One region of the Bacillus paralicheniformis genome, then DNA from elsewhere that is predicted to be linked to it. Evidence: riboswitches for the same ligand, from Rfam matches in the RefSeq annotation. Region 1 holds a riboswitch; the other holds the start of a gene.
The links. Region 1 has a riboswitch for S-adenosylmethionine ahead of CP943_RS06575 (bifunctional homocysteine S-methyltransferase/methylenetetrahydrofolate reductase). Riboswitches for the same ligand answer to the same signal wherever they lie in the genome.
Positions count from the first base shown of each region.

Region 2: linked by a shared signal. The riboswitch ahead of CP943_RS21465 (5-methyltetrahydropteroyltriglutamate--homocysteine S-methyltransferase) and the one ahead of CP943_RS06575 (bifunctional homocysteine S-methyltransferase/methylenetetrahydrofolate reductase) in region 1 are both predicted to bind S-adenosylmethionine.

Region 1 covers NZ_CP023665.1:1,295,085-1,306,602, reverse strand. The annotation lists gene CP943_RS06605 (YitT family protein) at 1-663, opposite strand, end outside; gene CP943_RS06600 (DegV family protein) at 827-1,687, shown strand; gene CP943_RS06595 (spore germination protein) at 1,931-2,137, opposite strand; gene CP943_RS06590 (DUF3941 domain-containing protein) at 2,293-2,415, shown strand; partial or broken gene CP943_RS06585 (CvfB family protein) at 2,453-3,321, opposite strand; gene CP943_RS06580 (YajQ family cyclic di-GMP-binding protein) at 3,462-3,953, shown strand; SAM riboswitch class I at 4,031-4,142, shown strand; gene CP943_RS06575 (bifunctional homocysteine S-methyltransferase/methylenetetrahydrofolate reductase) at 4,222-6,051, shown strand; gene metH (methionine synthase) at 6,044-9,460, shown strand; gene CP943_RS06565 (helix-turn-helix transcriptional regulator) at 9,534-10,496, opposite strand; gene CP943_RS06560 (dehydrogenase/reductase SDR family member 1) at 10,608-11,441, shown strand.
Region 2 covers NZ_CP023665.1:4,200,315-4,211,832, reverse strand. The annotation lists gene CP943_RS21490 (alpha/beta fold hydrolase) at 1-1,340, shown strand, start outside; gene CP943_RS21485 (hypothetical protein) at 1,351-2,514, shown strand; gene galE (UDP-glucose 4-epimerase GalE) at 2,721-3,713, opposite strand; gene CP943_RS21475 (glycosyltransferase family 2 protein) at 3,744-4,742, opposite strand; gene CP943_RS21470 (glycosyltransferase family 39 protein) at 4,742-6,982, opposite strand; gene CP943_RS21465 (5-methyltetrahydropteroyltriglutamate--homocysteine S-methyltransferase) at 7,326-8,456, opposite strand; SAM riboswitch class I at 8,530-8,639, opposite strand; gene CP943_RS21460 (DUF3298 and DUF4163 domain-containing protein) at 8,958-9,641, shown strand; gene CP943_RS21455 (chorismate--pyruvate lyase family protein) at 9,742-10,272, opposite strand; gene CP943_RS21450 (LacI family DNA-binding transcriptional regulator) at 10,469-11,443, opposite strand.

The sequences.
Region 1 (11,518 bases):
GCGGACCATCTTTCCGTAAATCGCTTCTTTGATCTCCTCCGCTTTCTTTGTGACAATCATAACGGTGAGCTTGGCGTGACGGGTGTGGATGGCATCGATCACCCTGGTTGTCACATATAGTGTAACGAGCGTATATAATGCTTTCTCCCACCCGTTCAATAATCCTGCTGTTAAAATGATCGCACCGTTTAAAATAAAGAAATAGGTGCCGACCGGTTTGTCTTTCCACTTCGCCAGGATCATCGCGATAATATCCAAACCGCCCGTTGAAGCCCCGTATTTAAGGGTCAGGCCGATTCCGACCGCGGCGATCACCCCGCCGAACACGGCGTTCAGCAAAATATCGTTTGACAGGCTCGCCTCAGGGAGCATTCCTAAAAAGACCGTCGTCAAGGCTACGCTCAAAATGCTGTAAACCGTAAATGAGCGCCCGACCTTCAGCCAGCCCAGAATCCCGACGGGAATGTTTAAAATAAACAATAGCGTCCCCGTTGAAAAGTAAATCGGGCTGTACTGGTCAAGCGCACTCGATAAAAGCTGCGCCACCCCCGTAAAGCCGCTGGCGTAAACATCGGCGGGAATCAGAAACAGATTCAATCCGATGGCATTTAACAAGGCGCCGATGATGACAATGAACAATTTTTTTGCTTCAGCTATGACCATATTTAGTTCCTCCGCTACTTTCGTATATATTTGGTTTACCCTTAAAACAATATTTTGAAAACGTCAATGTAAAAATATATGATATAGTTGACCTAAAAAACGAAATATACCGAAGGACAGTTTGGCGTCCTTTTCCACCATTTTTTAGAAAGAAGGGGTTCAAATGAACGTTCACCTTTTAGCAGACAGTGCGGCAGATTTGCCGAAATCTTTTTATGATGAACATCACATCTCATTTATTCCGTTAAAGGTGCTGCTTGATGAAAAAGAGTACGATGACCTTCTGACGATTCAGCCTCTGGACGTTTATGAAGCGATGCGCGAAGGCAAAGCGCCGAAAACGTCCCAGCCGTCCATGATGCGGTTCAAGAATGCATTCAGGGAGCTGGCCGGCGAAAACAAACCCGCTCTCTATATCGCCTTTTCTTCAGAGCTTTCCGGAACATACCAGACGGCTGTGATGGCAGCAAACGAAGTCAAGGAAGAGTTCCCTGATTTCGATCTGCGGATCATCGACTCAAAATGCGCTTCGTTAGGCTATGGGCTCGCGGTTAAGCACGCCCTTAAACTCGCAACTAACGGCAATACAATACAAGAAATTGAATCGTCTGTAAAGGACTTTTGCGAACATCTTGAACATATTTTTACCGTAGATGACCTGACTTATTTGGCAAGAGGCGGAAGAATCAGCAAAGCATCGGCTTTTGTCGGCGGTTTGCTGAATATTAAACCGCTCCTGCATGTTGAAGACGGCAAGCTTGTCCCCTTGGAAAAAATCCGGGGCAAAAAGAAGCTGCTCAAACGGATGATCGAATTGATGAAAGAAAGAAGCGTCGATTTGAGCGGACAGACGGTCGGCATCAGCCACGGAGATGACGAAGAGACGGCCGAAGAGGTCAAACGGATGATCGAAGCCGAATTTCAGCCGGGGGAAATCGTCGTCAACATGGTCGGTTCAGCGGTCGGCGCCCATTCCGGCCCCGGAACATTGGCGGTCTTTTTTCCGGGGAAAGACAAAAGATAAGGTAAAACAGAGGCCTGCTTTATAAAAGCAGGCCTTAGATTGTTGACAAAATCCCAAAACGGCTCTTAGTTTTGGGATTTTGTCATCCTATCAGCGTGATTGAAAACCCTTGCAGTTTAGGAAGGCCGAGCATCGGAGCGGAGCGAATGTTGCAATTCGTGAGCACCGACGCGCAGGCCTGACAAAGAATGCGAGGGTTTGTCGACACGCTGAGGCCTGCTTGATAAAAGCAGGCCTTCTTCGTCAGCTGTCTTCGGTGACTGTTCCTTCAGCGGCGACCGGTGTAAGCGCTCCATCAAGAAAACCGGCAGCCGCTGTCGCGACATCAGGACCTCCAGACCCCTCGACCACTTTTTCCATTGTGATCGGACAAATTTTGAAAGCACCGCCAAAATTGACGACTCCTCCTGCCGAAACACTTTGAATGTAAACTGAGCAGCAATGTTTCATACCAAGTCTCCTTTTTTTGGGTCTTATGATATGTGTATGCTGGCGGTACAAGGAGGCATAAACTTCCCGGCAAAAAACATCGCGGTTGGGAGAGTACATAGTTTCGCCGGCAGTGTGCAAGCTAAAAGCGACATTTTGACAGGAGGTGCTTCCTCATGAAAGATGATGATAAAAAGCCAGTTGACAACAACGCCGTCAACCAGCAGAAAAACCGGCTCGCTGAAAAGAACAGACAAGCCGGTAAACACCAGGAATCAAAGAAGCCTGATCACTTGTAAAAAACCGGCGGCGTCCTCATCGGACGCCGCCTCATATTTATTTTTTCTCGTATGTCCAGCCCTCTTCCTGATAGATTTTATCCTGTTTCATCAGATGGCCGAGCGCCCTTTTAAATGCTGCTTTGCTCATGTTGAAGCGCTCTTTGATATCCTCAGGGTCGCTTTTATCCCAGAACGGCATCGCGCCGTTTCTCGTTCTCATATAAGTCAAAATTTGTTCTGCATCAACCGATAAGGCATCCTGCTTTCTTGGCAGAAGCGACAGATTAACAGAACCGTCTTCTTTTACTTTGATCACCCTTGCGGTCAGCTTTTCCCCAAGCCTCGGCTCTTCCTTTCGCTCAGAAGAATGGATAAAGCCTCTGATGCCGGTTTCGGAAATCATAAAAGAGCCTGATGCGATCAAGCGGTAGATCGTTCCGGTGAGCTCTTTATTCATCAGACCGGGTGAAGCTTCACTAAACAGCTCGCTGATCTTATCCTCCGGCGCCGGTTTGGCAAACATCCTTCCGTGCCCCGTGATTTTCAGCATACAGTACAGCCTGTCCCCTTTTTGCGGCCATACTGATTCATACGGCGGGAGATGCTCTGTCGCAACGAGGGCGTCCTTCGAGAGCCCGACATCGACGAAAACCCCCATGCCGCTGACGGCATCAACGACTTCCACCCAGCCGTACTGTTCAGCGCTGATCATCGGCTTTCTCATCGTAGCCGCCAAGCGATCTTCATGATCGACATATAAAAAGACATCGACCTCTTCTCTGTCTTCAATATCCTCCGTGATCTCGCTCTGATGCAGAAGGACCGCCGTTTCGCCGTCCGTCAAAAAGTAACCGTAATCGGCTTTATGATCTATTTTCAATGTTAGCTGCTGTCCTGGTTTCATACTGTTTCTTCCTTTCTTATCCGCCTGTTTTTCTTTTTCTTATTATTCCTCCAATGTTAAAATTATTGCCGGATCGCGGCCAGGCAAACCGCTCGATATTGGAAGTTTCACCTTATTCTACTATAATTGACTCATAAGTAAAATGGATGGAGGTTTTCACATGGCGAAAGAAAGCTCATTTGATATCGTCTCAAAGGTTGAACTGCCTGAAGTTCAAAACGCAATTCAGACCGCTCTCAAGGAAATCGGCACACGCTATGATTTCAAAGGGTCAAAAAGCAGCATCACACTCGAAGGAGACGAGCTCGTTCTCGTATCGGACGACGAATTTAAAATGAACCAGCTGAAAGACGTGCTTGTCGGCAAACTGATCAAGCGGAACGTCCCGACGAAAAACATCGAATACTCAAAGCTTGAGAACGCTTCAGGCGGCACGGTCAGACAGCGCGGAAAACTAGTTCAGGGCATCGACAAAGAAAACGCGAAAAAAATCAATAACCTGATAAAAAAATCGGGTCTGAAAGTTAAATCGCAAGTGCAGGATGATCAAGTCCGCGTAACCGGAAAAAATAAAGACGACCTTCAGCAAATCATCGCGATGGTGAGGGAAGCCGACCTGCCGATTGATGTCCAATTTATAAATTTTCGATAAATTCTTAATTTACTGTTGATTATTCTCCCGATTTTCGGTAAATTGAGTAAAAGTAATCAATAGAAACTAAATAGCTGTTCTTATCAAGAGAGGCAGAGGGACTGGCCCGATGAAGCCTCAGCAACCGGTGAATGAATATTCATGACCAAGGTGCTAAATCCAGCAAGCAGTCTGCTTGGAAGATAAGAAGACGGACAAATGTCGATGAAAAGTCTTCTGCTTCACAGAAGACTTTTTTGTTTATCAAAAATGCTTAAGGGGGAAAACGATGGGTTTTTTGGAGGATATAAAAAGCAAAACGTTAATCGCGGACGGCGCAATGGGCACACTTCTGTATTCCTACGGGATCGACAGGTGTTTTGAGGAACTGAACATCTCCAAGCCCGAAGAAGTGAGACGCGTCCACGAAGCGTATGTACAGGCCGGCGCCGATATCATTCAAACGAACACGTACGGCGCAAACTTCATCAAGCTGTCCAGATACGGGCTCGAAGACGAAACAAAACAAATCAACGAAAAAGCGGTCCGTCTCGCCCGCTCCGCCGCCGGTTCTGCTTATGTTCTCGGTACGCTCGGCGGAATCCGGACGTTCAACAAAAACTCGTATTCTCTCGAGGACATTAAAAGAAGCTTCCGCGAACAGCTCTATCTTCTGTTAAATGAGCAGCCGGACGGACTTCTGCTCGAAACCTATTATGATTTAGAAGAAGCGCGCGAAGTTTTAAAGATTGCCAGAAAGGAAACAGAGCTGCCGATCATTTTGAATGTCTCAATGCACGAAGAGGGCGTTCTTCAGGACGGAACCCCGCTTGCGGACTGCCTGAAGCAGCTGGCATCCCTCGGCGCAGACGTCGTTGGCATCAACTGCCGCCTCGGCCCTTATCATATGATCAGAGCGCTTGAAGAAGTCCCGCTTTTAGAAGACGCCTATCTTTCCGTCTATCCGAACAGCAGCCTCCCGTCCCTTGTCGAAGGCAGGCTTGTTTATGAGACAGATGATGAATATTTCAGGGAAAGCGCGGAGGAATTCCGCAATCAAGGCGCACGGATCATCGGCGGCTGCTGCGGAACCACGCCGAACCACATCAGGGCGATGGCTGAGGCGGTCAAAGGGCTTCCTCCAGTCACCGAAAAGCGCGTGAAAATCAGAAAGAAAGCGGCGCTTGCTGTTCAAAACGAAAGGACAGAGCCCGTTCTCGACGATCTGGCCAAGCAAAAACGGTCCATTATCGTCGAACTCGATCCTCCAAAACAATTAAACTTTGAGAAATTTTTGCACGCCGCTAAAGAGCTTCAATCAGCCGGAATCGATGCACTGACATTGGCGGACAACTCGCTTGCCACACCGAGGATCAGCAATGTCGCCTGCGGCGCGCTCTTAAAACAGCGCCTCGATATGAGGTCGCTGATCCATATTACATGCAGAGACCGCAACCTGATCGGCCTGCAGTCCCATCTAATGGGGCTCGATACACTGGGGCTGTCAGACGTACTGGCGATTACCGGCGATCCGTCGAAAATCGGCGACTTTCCGGGAGCGACTTCCGTCTATGATCTGACATCGTTCGATTTGATCAGCCTGATCAAGCAATTTAACGAAGGCTTGTCATATTCAGGTAAACCGCTCGGCAAGAAAACAAATTTCTCAGTGGCGGCCGCCTTCAATCCGAATGTCAGACACATTGACAAAGCGGTGAAACGGCTTGAGAAAAAAATCGCCTGCGGCGCAGACTATTTCATTTCCCAGCCTGTCTATTCAGAGGAGCAGCTCATCAAAATCCACGAAGAAACAAAGCATCTTGAAACACCGATCTATATCGGCGTCATGCCGCTGACCAGCAGCCGCAACGCGGAATTCATCCACAACGAAATCCCCGGCATCAAACTGTCCGATTCAATCCGCGAAAAGATGGCGCTGGCGGGAAATGACAAACAAAAACAGGCCGAGGAAGGGCTCGCGATCGCCCGCTCCCTGCTTGATGCGGCGTGCGACCTGTTCAACGGCATTTATCTGATCACACCGTTTTTGCGGTCTGATTTAACCGCCGAACTGACGGCATATATCCACCAGAAAGAAAAGGAGAAAACAAATGTCTAACATCAATGACCAGCTGAAGAAAAAAATCCTCGTCCTTGACGGTGCGATGGGAACGATGATCCAGAATGCCGGTTTGTCCGCCGCTGACTTCGGCGGCGAGACCTATGAAGGGTGCAATGAATTTCTAAGCATCACGGCACCTCATATCATTCAGGGCATCCACGAAGCCTATCTGGCCGCTAAAGCCGATATCATCGAAACCAATACATTCGGAGCCACACGGCTCGTTCTGGACGAGTACGACCTCGGGCAGCGCGCCTATGAAGTCAACCTCGCTTCAGTCAAACTCGCCAAAGCGGCCGCCGAAAAGTTTTCCACACCTGAATGGCCAAGGTTTGTCGCCGGCGCGATGGGTCCGACGACAAAAACCCTTTCCGTCACCGGCGGCACGACCTTTGACGAGCTGATCGATAATTACGAGGAACAGGCAAGAGCGCTGATCACAGGGGGAGCCGACCTCTTGCTGCTCGAAACGAGCCAGGATATGCTGAACGTTAAAGCGGGCTTTATCGGCATCAGACAAGCCTTCGAAAAAACCAGCAAAACCCTTCCCCTCATGGTATCAGGCACGATCGAACCGATGGGCACGACACTGGCCGGCCAGGATATCGAATCGTTCTATATCTCACTCGAGCATATGAAGCCGGTCAGCGTCGGTTTAAATTGCGCGACGGGCCCGGAATTTATGACAGATCACATCAGAACCCTTTCTTCCCTTGCGAGGACGGCCGTCAGCTGCTATCCGAATGCCGGCCTCCCCGATGAGGAGGGACAATACCATGAATCACCGCAATCGCTCGCGAAAAAAATCAAGGCGTTTGCAGAAGAAGGCTGGCTGAACATTGTCGGCGGCTGCTGCGGAACGACGCCCGCCCATATTGAAGCGCTGGCCGATGAAGTAGCCTCGCTGCCGCCGCGGACGGTCCCTTCGGAAAAAAAGCCGCACACCGTCTCAGGGATCGACGGACTAATTTATGAAGAAACGATGCGTCCCCTTTTTGTCGGGGAGCGGACAAATGTCATCGGATCGAGAAAATTCAAGCGGCTGATCGCCGAACAGAAATTTGAGGAAGCATCCGAAATCGCGAGAGCCCAAGTGAAAAACGGCGCCCATGTCATCGACATCTGCCTTGCAGACCCGGACCGCGATGAAGCGGAAGATATGGAAGGCTTCTTAACAGAAGCGATGAAAAAAGTAAAAGCCCCGTTTGTCATCGACTCGACGGACAAAACGGTGATTGAAAAGGCGCTGAAATACTCACAGGGAAAAGCGATCATCAATTCGATCAACCTTGAAGACGGCGAAGAACGGTTCGCTGACATCCTCCCGCTCGTCAAACAGTTCGGAGGGGCACTCGTCGTCGGTACGATCGATGAAGAGGGAATGGCGGTCACCGCGGAAAAGAAGCTGGCCGTCGCCGTCAGGTCGTATCAGCTGCTCACCGAAAAGTACGGAATACCGGCCAGCGATATCATCTTCGATCCGCTCGTCTTCCCTGTCGGAACAGGTGATGAACAATACATCGGCTCAGCTAAAGAAACGATCGAAGGCATCCGCCTCATCAAAGAGCGGCTCCCTGAATGTTTAACGATTCTCGGCGTCAGCAACGTCTCATTCGGTCTTCCGCCCGTCGGCCGGGAAATCTTAAATGCTGTATTCTTGTACCACGCAACACAGGCCGGGCTTGATTACGCGATCGTCAATACGGAAAAGCTTGAGCGGTTCGCTTCCATTCCTAAAGAAGAAGTCGAAATGGCTGAAAAACTTCTGTTTCACACTGATGACAAAACGCTCGCATCCTTCACTGACTTCTACCGCGGAAAGAAAAAAACGGACAAACAGCCGAAAACATCTCTTTCCCTGGAAGAGCGCTTGGCTGAGTACGTCATCGAGGGTACAAAAGAAGGCTTGATTCCCGATCTCGAACAAGCGTTGAAAAAATTTGCCGCCCCGCTCGACGTGATCAACGGTCCGCTTATGGACGGCATGGCGGAGGTCGGACGGCTGTTTAACAACAATGAGCTGATTGTCGCTGAAGTGCTGCAGTCGGCAGAAGTCATGAAAGCTGCCGTTTCCTTTCTCGAACAGTATATGGAAAAGAAAGACGACAGCGGCAAAGGAAAGATCGTTTTGGCAACCGTTAAAGGCGATGTCCATGATATCGGCAAAAACTTAGTCGACATCATTTTAAGCAACAACGGCTACAAGGTTGTCGATCTTGGGATTAAAGTGACACCGCAGGAATTAATTGAAGCGGTCCGCAAAGAGAATCCCGATATCATCGGTCTGTCCGGCCTGCTCGTCAAATCGGCGCAGCAAATGGTCGTTACAGCGCAGGACCTCGACAAAGCGGATATTTCCATCCCGATTATGGTCGGCGGAGCCGCGCTTTCAAGAAAGTTCACGAACATGAAAATTTCGCCTGAATATAAAGGGCCGGTTTTATACGCGAAGGACGCCATGGACGGCTTATCGCTCGCCAATCAGCTGCGGACGGACCCGTCGCAGTTTCTCGAGAAAAAAGAAGCCGCTGCACCCGCCGCCGTCACGGAGAAAAAGCAGACGAAAGCCGTGATTGAAATGCTTGAAAAACGGGCGCACGTTCCGCAGGCGCCGGTCTTTCAGCCGGAAGACTTGAAGCGGCACTATTTGAAAAACATCGACCTTTCCTATATCGTGCCGTATGTCAATGAACAAATGCTGCTCGGCCATCACCTCGGCTTGAAAGGAAAAGTCAAAAAGCTCCTGGCTGAACAGCATCCGAAAGCACTGGAGCTGAAAGAGCTGATTGACGAGTTGCTGAGAGACGGGAAAGAGCACGGCTGGTTCGACCCCGCCGTCGTCTATCAATTTTTCCCCGCGTACAGCGACGGGGATTCGCTCCATATTTTAGACCCCGGGAACAAAGACAGCATCCTTGAAACGTTTGTTTTTCCTAGGCAGGAAAAGCTTCCGTACCGCTGTATTTCCGATTATGTCCGACCGAAAGGAGAGCTCGATTATGTCTCGTTCTTTGCCGTGACAGCGGGCAGACATGTAAGAGCAGCCGCAAACCGCTTTAAGGAGGAAGGCGACTACTTGAAAAGTCATGCGGTACAAGCGCTTGCTCTTGAGCTGGCCGAAGGACTCGCCGAACGGACGCACCAAGTTATCCGCGACCGCTGGGGCTTCCCTGATGCACCAGACTTCACGATGGAACAGCGTTTTCAGGCGAAATACCAGGGACAGCGCTACTCCTTCGGATATCCGGCCTGTCCGAATCTCGAAGATCAGGAAAAACTCTTCAGACTCATCCAGCCTGAAGGAATCGGCGTTCATTTAACAGATGGCTTTATGATGGAGCCCGAAGCTTCCGTATCAGCGATCGTTGTCTCCCATCCGGAAGCCAGATATTTCAATGTTCATTAACCCGAAGACCCTGCTTGCCGTTTGCGGCCTGCAGGGTTCATTTTGTATGGACGTAACATATGCCGCGAATACTTCAGGATTTATAATGAGCAACAATGGATTCAGCCATGTTGAGTATCTTCCCGTGCAGTTCTTTAGGTTCAATAATCCTTATGTGCTCTGCGAACCCGAGTATATACCTTTTCGCTTCTTCTTCCGTATCAAAAGATAATGTAACGGGGATCCACCCCTCCTGATCGACCTCATTTGTTTCGATGATCCGCACAAAATAATTGGTAAACGACAGCCTCGGCAAGATGTCCTGCGCCGCCTTCACCCGCACTTCATACGTCGGCAGCCTTTCGATAAATTCCTTTGTTGAAGACTGCCATACGTGAGCAATATCAAAGTTTTCGGGCCTTTCAAATGTTTCGCGGACAGGAGTGGCAGAATGAATCCGTGAAGCCCTGTAATTTCGAATCTCCCCATTTTCTTTAGATGCAATCAGATACCAGTTTGACCCTTTAGCTACCAGTCCAAGCGGTGCTACAATTCGATCAGCTGTTTGTCCATCTGCCCGCTGATAAACGATTTTTAATTTTTGATCTTTCCATATGGCATCTTTCAGCACTTCAAAGGATGCTGCTTTTTCTTTCTTATGGCGCCATGCACGGGTATCAACATATATTCGGTTCCACACGTCTTTTGCGTTTTGACGATATACCGAAGGCAGCGAGGCTATCAGTTTATTTCGGGCTTCTTCGGATATGCGGGTTAATCCGAGATCGTCCAGCAATTGTTCAGAAAGCGGGACAAATAATGCGCGTATTTCAGATTCTTTTAAACCGGTTAAAGTGGTTTGGTAATCATCAAGCAATGACCAGCCTCCGTTAATCCCGCGCTCGGCCACAACGGGAATTCCAGCTCCGCTTAACGCTTCCATATCTCTGTAAATCGTCCGCTCCGAGACTTCCAGCCTTTCCGCTAATTCTTTCGCCGTCATTTGTCCCTGCGCCTGAAGCATTAAAAGAATAGATATCAGTCGATCTCCTCTCATATGACCACCTTTTTTATCAATGGATGAACTTATTTAATAAAATATGACAATGGTTGTCAAGATTCAGCTTTTATAATGAGCATATCTTTTATAATGAAAGGAATGGGATGAATGAAACCGCTGAAAGGAAAAATCGCTCTCGTAACAGGCGGAAGCAGAGGCGCCGGCCGCGCCATCGCTGTCGAACTTGGAAAAGCCGGTGCAACCGTGTATATGACAGGCCGCAGCATCAGGGGGGCTTCCACGAATCAATGGCCCGGTACAATTGATGACACCGTGTCACAAATTGAAGCTTCCGGCGGAAAGGGTATTGCTGTAAGATGTGATCATACGAACGATTCAGAAACAGAGGCTGTCATCGCTAAAATTCGCGAAGAACAAGGAAAACTGGATATCTTGATCAACAATGTATGGGGTGCGCACGATCTGGGTGTCGAGGCAAAGCCTTTTTGGGAATTGTCATTAAAAAATTGGGATACGATGTTCACCGCAGGGGTGCGCGCCCAGCTGGCGACGAACCACTTCGCCGTGCCGCTCCTTCGCGAAAATAAACAAGCTCTTATCATTCATACGACCTTTTGGGATGAGAACAAATACACCGGACAGTTTTATTACGATTTGGCCAAGAACGCCATCGTCCGGATGGCGTACGGTCTTTCATTGGAATTAAAACGGGACAACATTGCCGTTCTTGCCGTTTCGCCGGGATTTATGAGAACCGAACTTGTGCTGAAGTACCATAAATCAGATGAGGCGGATTGGCAGGAGTCAGAAGATTTAAGGAAAACCGAAACGCCTTATTATGTCGGACGCGGAATCACAGCATTGGCCAAAGATCCGGATGTGATGGAGAAAAGCGGACGTGCGTTAAGAGTTGGTGATTTAGCCAAAGAATATCAGTTTACAGATGTGGACGGACGGTATATTCCGCCATTTACGATATAGGGATTAGGGATCGCCTCTCGGGGGAAATGATTCTTTAAAGGCAGATCAGGTGAAGGCGTTTATCCTGCTTTGATCGT
Region 2 (11,518 bases), 1.5 Mb from region 1:
GTTTGCTTGAAGCTTTTAATAAAATATGGGTATCGATAGAAAATAAAGAACTTCCGAACTTTGTATCAAAAAACGTCATGAATTTTAATGTGGCGGATATCAAATCGGAAATCAACGATTGGATAAAGGATTTAAAAGATTGTCAGGAGAATGCCAGACGCAAGTTTGAGTCTATGGAAGACCCCTCACCGGAAGACATACAGAAACGCAACAATATTACGAGTGACGTCGTTCTTTTAATTAGCCAATACGAGAATCTAAAAAATGGCCTTGATCAGGTTGAACAAGATTTCAGCAATGTCGCCCGCACCCACCGCGCCCCAATGCGCGAAGCCTTGACAGACATCTCAATCTTGTATAATTCGGTTAATCATGTGAAAGGTGATTTTTCGGATTATAAGAATGTTTCGGTTTATGTGCATGGGATTGAGGATGATGGGGATGGATTCAATAATAGTGTTAGAAAAGCAGCAAAAGACGGTGATATTATAATACGTATAAATAGTGATAAAACAAGAGAATACTATATCATTGAAATAATAAATGGTGAAAAAGTAATTAAGAGAGTAGAAGGATTGAAAAAGTTAAAGGATACAAAACAATACAAAGAAAAAGCGGGAAGATTGCATATCGTTTACGAAACAGAGCATATGAATGAACATCGCCAAGCAACAAGTGATGATTTAGCAGAAAAGCTAAATGATATGGGGCTGATGAATGAGGAGACAAAGATCGATATGTTCGGCCACAGCTATGGCGGGAGAAGATCGCTGCAATTTGCGATGGATTACCCTGATCATGTCCGAAGCATCACAACAATCGGAACCCCATATGATAAAAATATCTTAGCTATCGGCGCTAATAGAGCACGTTGGCTCGCAGACAGTCCTCTTGCTAAAAGACATACTATGGATACGAGCGAATATTTAGATTTTAAAGAAGATAACAGAAATAATGATGAGGGAAAAGACTACAGTAATGCTTATACAGATATGGACAGTGAGGCGATGACTGAAGACATTAATCATTTGAAATCTGCCAATCCTGAAGTCTACCAAAAGCTTCAGAAAATGGACATTACTGCAGCTGCGGGATACAGAACAGAGGATACTGTGAGTTTTTCCCCTTACTATACTGCAAGTGGAAAACATAAAATAAACAGTGATGATATCGTTTCAGTTGAAAGTCAACATGGGGACATATTAGGCGATCTCATTGATAAAAAGCCAGAAATTGAAGTGAAAGGTTCCGGTGTCACAAATCCTGGACATATTTATGAAGTTGAAGACTCTGAATTTGTTGACTTAATTCAAGAAGTTAACAAAAAAGAAGCAGAATAGGAGCAGTTCAATGATAAGAAAAAGGTTTATAAATTTAAGCGCATTAATAGTACTCTTGCTGGTAATCACCGGCTGCGGAAAAGGTCAAAATCAGGAGATAACGTATAAAAAAGGCTTTCCTAAGGAGGATAGCCGTGGATTAACTGAGTTTATGAAATCCTACCTTACTGGCAGTACAGATAAAAAAATCATAGAAGTGAATGATGTTACTTTATTTTCAACAGTCAATCACCAAGGACAAGCAATGCGGTACTTTCAATATACTCAGGATCAGTTAAAAGAATATTATAAGCCCTTGTTTACTGCAAAAGAACCTAAAAAGACTTTAAATAATTTGTACCAAATAGAACGCTTAGAAAAGTTGTTGCACCATCCTATTCAAGACAAAGAAAAATATCATCTTCCTGCTATTAAAATGTTGCCGAACAATCAACTGGAAGTGAAAACAAAGAAAAATAAAAAAACATTGGATTTGCCGCAGCTATTGAAAAACTATGGAGTAAAGAAATCCGATGAATTAGAGATTAATTTATATGCAGTGAATTCTAAATGCTTTTCGGTGGTTATTCAAGATTTTAGTATGAAAGATCGTATTAATAGCACAATAGGACTTTTCATAACGCAAGACTTAACAAATATTGAGTCGACAGTTATCACTAAAGAAAAACTGCAAAACACATTATCAACAGGAAAGTTAAAAGATTACTATGATTTATTCACCAAGGTAGACAAATCGGGAAGATATTCGCTTTTATTTTTTGATGATATGATTTTAGATAAAAGGACCAATCAATTAATTGATATTAAAAAAGATGATTATTTAAGTAAAGATGGTAAATATGTTTTTATTAACGGAGCAAAAGAAAAAGAAACAAATGTAATGCCTGAGGGTATTCAACAGATACAAACAGTGGATAATTATCTAAAAGGAAATGAAAAATATGAAGCTCAATTTAAGATTGACTTCAAACAAATTGCAAAAGAGATGGATTTTAACGCGGGCGATGCAAGGATAGCTAATATTCAATATTTTAATAAAGATTATGTAGTTTTGTATATTTCCTATCACGGGAAGACGATTGGTACAGCAGGTTCTGTTAATGTACTAATCGATTTACAAAAAAACAAACAACAGCCAACCGCTTACTTAGTTGATTTAGGAATTGAATCATAGAGGGACTGAAGAGTTTTTATTCAGTCCTTTTCTTATTTGACAAAGGTAGGCCACAAAATTGGGACAAGCCTTCTGTCATTTTTGGAACTCAAATAAAAACATTTCAATGGCCTGCCGATGATCACCAACTACCGCAAAGACGATGGAGAAAAAACCGCACCTCCATAGTTAGACACTATCTAACGATAGGAGGTGCAGTTCATTTTTCACCCTTTTCTCACCTTCTCCGCCGCATACCCATTCGGATTCGCAGAGTGCCAGTTCCAGGCGTCGCGGATGATTGCGATCAGGCTGTTGTGCTTCGGGGTCCAGCCTAGTTCTTTTCTGGCCTTGGAAGAAGAAGCGGCAAATGTTGCTTGTGAATCGATGTCCGTTTCTGTCAGCTTTGCGGCGATGAGAGGAATGCCTGTGACATATTGGGCGGCAAGGATGATTTGTTCAGCGGAGTAGCTTTCGCCATAGCTGAGATTGTAGATTCGGCTATCCTTGCCTTTCCGCATGTGACTGATGGCGAGCACGTGTGCTTCTGCCAAATCCTGCACGTGAACATAATCGCGGAAGCCTGTTCCGTTTTCAGGGTGATCTATGTGAACAAAAGGAAGGTGTCCGAGAGCGGTTCGCAGAACATTTGAAATGAGATGTGTTTCGCTCCCCCGGTCTTCGCCGATGATGGCGGATGGGTGGGCGCCGCACGCATTGAAGGAGCGGAGGATCACATATTTCAGGCCGTACGCTTTTTCCGCTTCCATCAGCATTTTCTCCATCATCCGTTTGACCTTGCCGTGCGGGTGAACGGGCTCAGGTTCGGTTTCTTCCGTGACAGGCAGGTCTGGATTGCCGTAGACGGCTGCGCTTGACGCGAAAACGATCCGGCTGACATCGTATTCTTTCATCACCTCAAGCAGTGTTTCCATGCCTGTCATGTTTTCGTTGAAAGAAGAAAAAACGCGATTCGACTGTGATGGAATGGGTGATGCTGCGAAATGCATGACGGCTTCAATGTCCTCATTTTCAAATACTTGCTTGAGAAAATGCCGGTCGCGAATATTCCCTTCATAAAACGCAGCTTCGGGGTGAACGGCTTCTGCGTGTCCCGTTGCCAGGGAATCCACAACGACGACTTTTTCTTTTTTCTCAATTAACGTGTAAACGGCGTGGGAACCGATATAACCGGCTCCCCCGACAACAAGTATGCTCATCGGAATTCCTCCTTTTGGATCTCTTATCTTCTACATGATATGGCGCTGCGGAGCTGCCGCCCGCCGCTGTTCTTCAAATCCGTATTTGCCGTCAATGATATATAGCGGCCTGTCTTTCACTTCGTCATAAATGCGGCCGATGTATTCGCCGATCGCTCCGAGGATGATCAGGATAAAGCCGCTGAACAAGCATTGCAGAATGATCATCGAAGACCACCCGGTAATGGTGCTTGTCGTAAACAGCTTCATGCAGACGACGATGAAGGCATATATAAAACCGACCGCTGACAGCGCGATTCCTGAGTAGCTTGCCAGTTTCAGCGGCTGAAAGGAAAATGAAGTGATGCCGTCGAGCGAGAGCTTCAGCATTTTTTTGAGAGGGTACTTCGTTTCCCCTGCAAGCCGTTCGTGGCGCTCGTAATAGACGGCGGTCTGCTTGAACCCGAGCCAGCTGACAAGGCCGCGGACGAAAGGATTTTTTTCTTTCAGCTTGTTCATTTCATTGACCACCTTCCGGTCCATGAGCCGGAAATCTCCCGTATCCACCGGGATATCAACGTCTGTGAGTTTTCTTAAAATACGGTAGAACATGGCGGCCGTTTGCTTTTTGAAAAATGTTTCTCCTTCCCGCTTTGTGCGGACGGCGTATACAACGTCAAAGCCTTGGCGCCACTTTTCCGCCATTTCCAAAATCAATTCGGGAGGATCCTGCAAATCGGCATCGATCACCACGATCGCTTCGCCGGCAGCATAGTCGGTACCGGCCGTAATGGCGATCTGATGACCGAAATTTCTTGAGAAATTGATGCATTTTACTGCCGGGTCTGACTGAGCAAGCGACTTCAGCATGTGAATACTGTCATCGCTTGAACCGTCGTTTACAAAAATCAGTTCATAAGGGTCGCCTGTCGAGTCCATGACGGTTTTTAATCGGTCATAGGTGCTTTGAAGTACTTCCGCTTCGTTGTAGACAGGGACTACGATTGAAAATGTGACTTGTCTCTGCATATTCATCACCTTTCCTTTCATCAATCAAGCTCCACTTTATAAAGCGTCTGATTTCCGCCAGGTCCGCCTGACTGGGAATCGTTATCTGAAGAAGAGCTGCTGTATTCGTTTTTTGAAATTTCTTTTCCGTTTTCTTTAATCCAGTTAGTGATTTCTGAGTTGTCTTGGCCTCGACCGTCGCCGATCATGAAGTACTTGACTTCGCCGTTTTTGACGAGCTTCTCAAGTTTTTCAACCGTCAAAATCGGGTCGCTTCCAGAGAATCCGCCCATCGCCATGACAGCTTTACCTGTTTTGATGATGTAAGATTGAGCAGACGTTGCGCTGGAGACCGCAAATAAATATTTTTCACCCGTGTTGTTCTTTTCAAGGTAGCTCAACAGTTCTTCATCGACTGATTCGCCGCTTCCAGGGCTGCCGCCGCTTGGTTCGCCTTGTTGACGGCCGCTTGCGCCTTCGCCGTTCTGATTTTGGCTGTTTTGGCCGGAACCGGTATCAGTTGAAGAATCATTGCTGTTTGAACCAGGACCGAAGCCAGGTCCGTTATTGTTGTTTTGATCACTGTCTGTTTGACCGTCTTGGCTGCCGAATCTGGGAGGTCCGCTGCCGTTGTTATTCTGCATCTTCCCTCCGCCGCCACCGCCAAATGATTGTGCGGATTTAGGTCCGGCCTGCGGAATCATGCCGTTTACACCGTCAGCGAGCGTTGCTGTTGTCCAATAGAAAGGTCCGATCAGCATGCCGAGCAGCGCTGCAAGTGATACATAGTAGCTGAATGACTTTCCTTTTTTGAAAAAGATGAGAAGGCAGCTTGTGACAATGCCAAAAGCGCCGATCAATATGCTCCAGACGATGCCGATTTCGCTGAGATAAGGACTCAAAATATACAATTCAAATGCGGTTGTCAGCAAAATTCCGATCGGCAGAAGCTGTTTTTTCCAGCCGCTTTCTTCCTGATAGAGGCGAACGAGCGCTGTCCAGCCTGCACCTGATAAAGCGGCAATCGGTGCTGCCAGCATGATCAGATAGTAATGGTGGAAGAATCCTGCGACGCTGAAGAATGCAGCGACTGGCAGAAGCCACATCATCCAGAAAATCGTTTCAGTCGTTATTTCATTGAATTTGCGTTGACCGCGAAGGCCCGTGATCAGCAAACCGATGATGCCGAAGAGTACAAACGGGATGAGCCAGCTTGCCTGTCCGGAAAGCTCGGATTGGAATAGTCTGAGAGGGCCGGGGTTTCCTGTGCCAAACATGCCGCTCGTGCCGCCACCGGGACCTCCGCCGCCGCTTTGAACATCACCCTGCTGGCCGTCCGGTCCGCCTGAAGGCATCTCGCCCCCGCTCGGCGGAGCCATTTGTCCATTTGTCGAGTCTGAGTTGTTTTCGGTATCGCCGCTTTGCTGCTGCGGCATTTCCTGCTGCTGGTTCTTTTGATTTTGATCAGATGAGGAGGTTCCGCCCCCGCCAGCACCGTTTTGGCCTGTGAGACGCTGGATGCCGTTGTAGCCAAACGCCAGCTCAAGGACAGAGTTGGTCTGGCTGCTTCCAATATAAGGGCGCGAACTCTCCGGCTGACTATCGACGACTACCGCCCAGGAAACGGAAACGCCTGCCAGAACGATCAAGGCTGTGATAAGAGACACAATTTTTTTGCGAATCGTCGTTTTTGCTGCAATCATGTAAAACAGCAGGAATGCCGGTAATACCATGTATGCTTGCAGCATTTTGACGTTAAAGCCGACGCCGACCATACAGAATGCGCCGAGCAGCCAGCCGATTTTTCCTTTCCGGACTGCTTTAAACAACATCCAGGTTGCAATCATCAAACAAAGGGTGAGAATGCTGTCGACGTTGTTTGTATGGCTGACCGCAACGGCAATCGGCGTACACGCCATAATAAGAGCTGAAATTCTGGCCGCCGTTTTGCCAAAAGTAGGTTTTACAATAAAGTACAACAGTGCTACGGAAATCACTTCGGCAATCGCTTCAGGAAGAACGACGCTCCAGCCATGCACGCCGAACACAAGTGCAAAAAGTGTCTGAATCCAGAGTGCAACCGGCGGTTTATCAACTGTTACAAAGCCTGCTGGATCAAATGATGCGTAAAAAAAGTTATGAAAACTTTGGGTCATACTTTCAACGGCCGCCGTATAGTAGGCGTTGTCTGTGTCACTATTCCAGATGCCGTACAAGTTTAAAGCTGCAGATAATACAAGAATGAAGACCAGGAATATATCGATTTTCCTTTTCTTAATCATTGTTCGATCACCTCACTAAAGAGCATTATAGAAGCCAAATATGATCAAACTATGAACAAATCAAGAAGGAATTTTAAATTGTATAGAGGGGCAAAAAAAAAGAGACATGCCGTCAGGAGGCATGTCTCCAGCGTGTCGAGAAACCCCCGCATTCGTTGTCAGGCCTGCGCGTCGGTGCTCACGAATTCCAACATTCGCTCCGCTCCGATGCTCGGCCTTCCTAGACTGCAAGGGTTTTCAATCACGCTGAAAGGATGACAAAATCCCAAAACAAAAAGCTGTTTTGGGATTTTGTCAACATTCTGAGACATGCCGTCAGGAGGCATGTCTCAAATATGAGGTGTTATTTCCATACGTCTTCTGCGATCTCGACGACATGGCGCAGTTTTTCCCATTGCTGCTCTTCCGTCAGGAGGTTGCCTTCTTCTGTGGAGGCAAAGCCGCACTGCGGGCTTAGGCACAATTGGTTCAGGTCGACGAAGCGAGCTGCTTCGTCGATGCGCCGCTTAATATCATCCGGGTTTTCAAGCTCTCCGAATTTTGATGTGATCAGACCGAGGACGATCTGCAAGTCTTTCCGTTTGACATAGCGAAGCGGTTCGAAGCCGCCGGAGCGCTCGTCATCAAATTCAAGGAAAAGTCCGTCTAAATTGAGTCCGTCGAAAATCGTTTCTGCAGCCGCATCGTAGCCGCCTTCCGCCACCCATGTTGACTGGAAGTTGCCGCGGCAGATGTGCATGGTGACCGTCAAATCGTCCGGGCGTCCTTCAACTGCTTCATTAATCGTGTTGGCGAAGGACTGGCGCAGTTCATCAGGCTGGCGGCCGAAGGCTTTGATCTGCTCATGTCCTTTGTCTGAGAAAAATACCGACCAGGCCGTGTCATCCAGTTGCAAATAGCGGCAGCCGGCATCGTAAAATGCGCGGATCGCTTTTTTGTAAGCCTGCGCGACATCGTGATGGAACTCATCCAGATCCTCGTACGGGCTTTCTCCAAGTTTTCCTCTGAAAAACAGCATATTCGGGCTCGGAATCGTCATTTTCGGCGTATGTGTGCCCGCAATATCATGAAGAAATTTATAATCTTCCAGCATCGGATGGTTTGTAAAATCGACTTTGCTTGTTACTTTGATTCCGCGCGGCTTCGTTTCAACATTATGAAATTGAATGCCCTTGTCCGCTGTATATCCTTCTACGCCGTCAAGCCCTTCAAGAAAATCGAAATGCCACCATGACCTGCGGAATTCCCCGTCAGTAACGGCTTTAAGGCCAATTTCTTTTTGCTTTTCGACAATGCGCTTGATCTCTTCGTTTTCGACTTCGCGCAGTTGTTCAGCGCTAATTTCACCGTTCGCTTTTTGAATACGCGCTTTTTTTACGGGCGCAGACCTTAAAAGACTCCCCACCTGATCAGCTCTGTACGGTCCGATTTTTTTCCCAGGCGTTTGCTTCAGTACATCGGTTGATTGTGTCATGCTTCATCCCTCTTTCTTTATAGACATAAAAAAGCTCTTCCCGATAAGGAAGAGCTTGATATATTCAATCTCCTCCTTATCTTCAAGAGCACGAACATGCTCTTAAGGATTTAGCACCATTCTGTCATAGACAGCGGTTGCCGGGTTTCACAGGGCCAGTCCCTCCACCACTCTTGATAAGGAAAACCTTTTTATGCAATTTTTTAATAATTTTAATATTAATACTTTTTATAAAAATGTCAATGGGTTTAAAAAAACTATTTGGTTTTTCATTTTCTTCTTCTGCGGTTAAAACGGAGGGCGTATCGAATCAGCGTGTGAATTTTTTGTCAAGACAGTCTTTCAAATGGTCAACAAGGTGCTGAACGAACAGGGTGAATTAGAATATTTTTCAATTTTTATCTCCGAAAATAGAAACTTTCTCGCGAGTTCACCGGTCTATCATGTGTACCTGATTTCAAAATGGGTATGATAAACAATGACAGATTAAGGAGGGTTCTTATGAACAAAAAAACAGTGTTTAAAGCGTTAGGTATGCTGATGACAGGGGTATTGTTTTTTGCGCTGTACGGTGCGGCCGCACTTCCTTCTGCACACGCGGCAAATGAAAAAAAGCCGACGGTCACGAGCCATACTTACAAAAACATTAAGGCTTTGAAATACCCGCAGGTTGCAAATGTAAGCAGCAAATCTCTCCAAAATAGGATCAACAAAGATTTTAAACGTTATATTGAGCAGTCCTACAAAGATTATGTAAAAAACAAGAAAGACGGCCAACAGCACGAATACCAAACAGATTATCAAACGTCCTTTGAAGTGAAATACCGGACCGGCCAAAAGCTGAGCATTCTGACAAGTAATTACGTCTACTCCGGCGGAGCGCACGGAAATACGGCAGTCCGCTCTTTCAACTATGACCTTGCCTCTAAAAAGCGGGTGTATTTATCAGATATCTTAAATACAAAATCGAAAATGGATAAGACAAAAACATACATTTACGACTATATTCAAAAACACAGCGACATTTTCTTCCCGGATGTGAAGAAGAAAGACATCGTCCTTGGTAAAAACACGGCTTTTTATTACACAAAAGACGGCATTGCGATCGTCTTCCAGCAATACGATGTCGCTCCTTATGCTGCCGGAAATCCGGTCGTTGCCGTGCCGAAAACGGTGTATCAATAAATAACAGCCCCTGTTTCGCAGGGGTTTTTTTGTTTTGAGGGAAGAAGGAATGGGGAGGTTATGGAAGCCTTTTCATAAAGTGGCAGCTGACGGGCATGATTCAGCCCGCAGTCCGTTCGCAGATTTTTTCTAAATCGAATAGCTCGCAGACATAGAACATGCACTGCCGGCCGCTGATAATCTGATATTTTTTAAAAGCATATGTCCGGTCTGCTGAAACAGGTACAAGTTGTGTGAAATGTTTTCCCAGGCAGTCGCCCGTACTGAAAATTTCACGCCTTGACTCCAGTTCTGCAATGATTTTCCCGATGGGAAGCCTTTCTGCCTGCAAATCTTGTTTGATGGCGGGCGGCAGTAAGTTTGTTTTAACATAGACATAATTATAAGATAAATAATCATCGCCTGTTTTCAAAGAGGAAGTTCTAAACAAGATGTCATCATCGCGTTGAAACAGCCTCGCTTCTTCAGGTGACAGCTTGTCATAATCAATATTATTTTGCTGAAAAACTTCGATTTCGGCTTTGCCACCGATCAGCGTTTCAATCGCTTTGGTTGTTGAACCATCGGTTTTGGTTAACATGTCTTTTACAAGAGCAACTAGAGTTTCAGGAAAAAAGTGGCTTACGCTCAATGAAAGGCACCCCCGTACCAAAATTAGAATTTTTTGAAAACTTGTCTTTAAATTTATCATGTGGAGATGCGTTTGTCTAGAAAAATAAGTTAAATTTTAGGTTAGTAATGTAAATTTTATATTTTTAACAATTGGATAGATCAGGATATGTATGGAAAAAGGAGACGTCAATGTCTCCTTTTTTTGTGCGATTCATTTAAGTCGTCTCTCCTTCTAAAAGCTGTACGGGCAAATAGGTTTCCAGCGGTAAATCATCGAATTCGCCTTCAATGGCTTTGGACAAAATCTCGATGGCCGTCTTGGAAATGAGTTCAATCGGCTGCTGGATGGTTGTCAATTCCGGGAGGATGGACTGAACGGCTTCCGTTCCGTCGTAGCCGATCACCTTTAATTGCCCGGGAATGTCTTTTCCGCGTTTTTTTGCTTCGGTGATGACTGTAGCGGCCATGAGGTCATCGCTGGCAAAAATGCCGTCAGCCGCAGGCTGTTCATCAAACAGTTTTGAGATGATTTCCCGGTAATTTTGATGAAAGGGAACCTCATATGTAATCGGCTGCCTTCCGTGTTGTCGCATCACATCTTCATATGCTTTTCGTCTAAGATTTGCCGGTGTTTTCAGCTCAATTGGTCCGTTGAGATGGATGATGTGCCGGCAGCCTTTTGCAATTAACAGTTCTGTCGCTTTTCTTCCTCCGTCATAGTTATTGGAGCCGATGACGGGAATCGTTTCCGATAAGTAATGATCGATGGCGACAATCGGCAGGTTTTGCCGATGATAGTTTAAGATTCCCCTGTTGTAGGTCACGGCGATGACGCCGTCCACTTGATTTCGCATCAGCATTTCCAAGTATTTTTCTTCTTTGTCTTTGCGGTTCAAGCTGTTGCAAAGCAGCAGTTTGTAGCCCATGGCAGCGCAGATGCTCTCAATATGAAAGGCCAGTTCGCCGAAAAACGGGTTGCTGGAGTTAGGGATGATGAGCCCTATTAAATGAGTTCGTTTACGAAATAAAGAGCGGGCCAAATCGTTTGGAAAGTAATTGATTTCTTCCATCGCTTTATAGACTTTTTCTTTTGTTTTTTCACTAATATAGCCGCGGTTATTTAATACCCGCGATACGGTTGTTGGTGAAACTCCCGCTTTTTTTGCAACGTCGTGAATGCTAGGCTTCATTCCCTTTTCCCCCTGCTAGTTTACTGAAATGGCTTACAATTCTCGTCACGCACTTATTTTAGAGAATCGGACTGA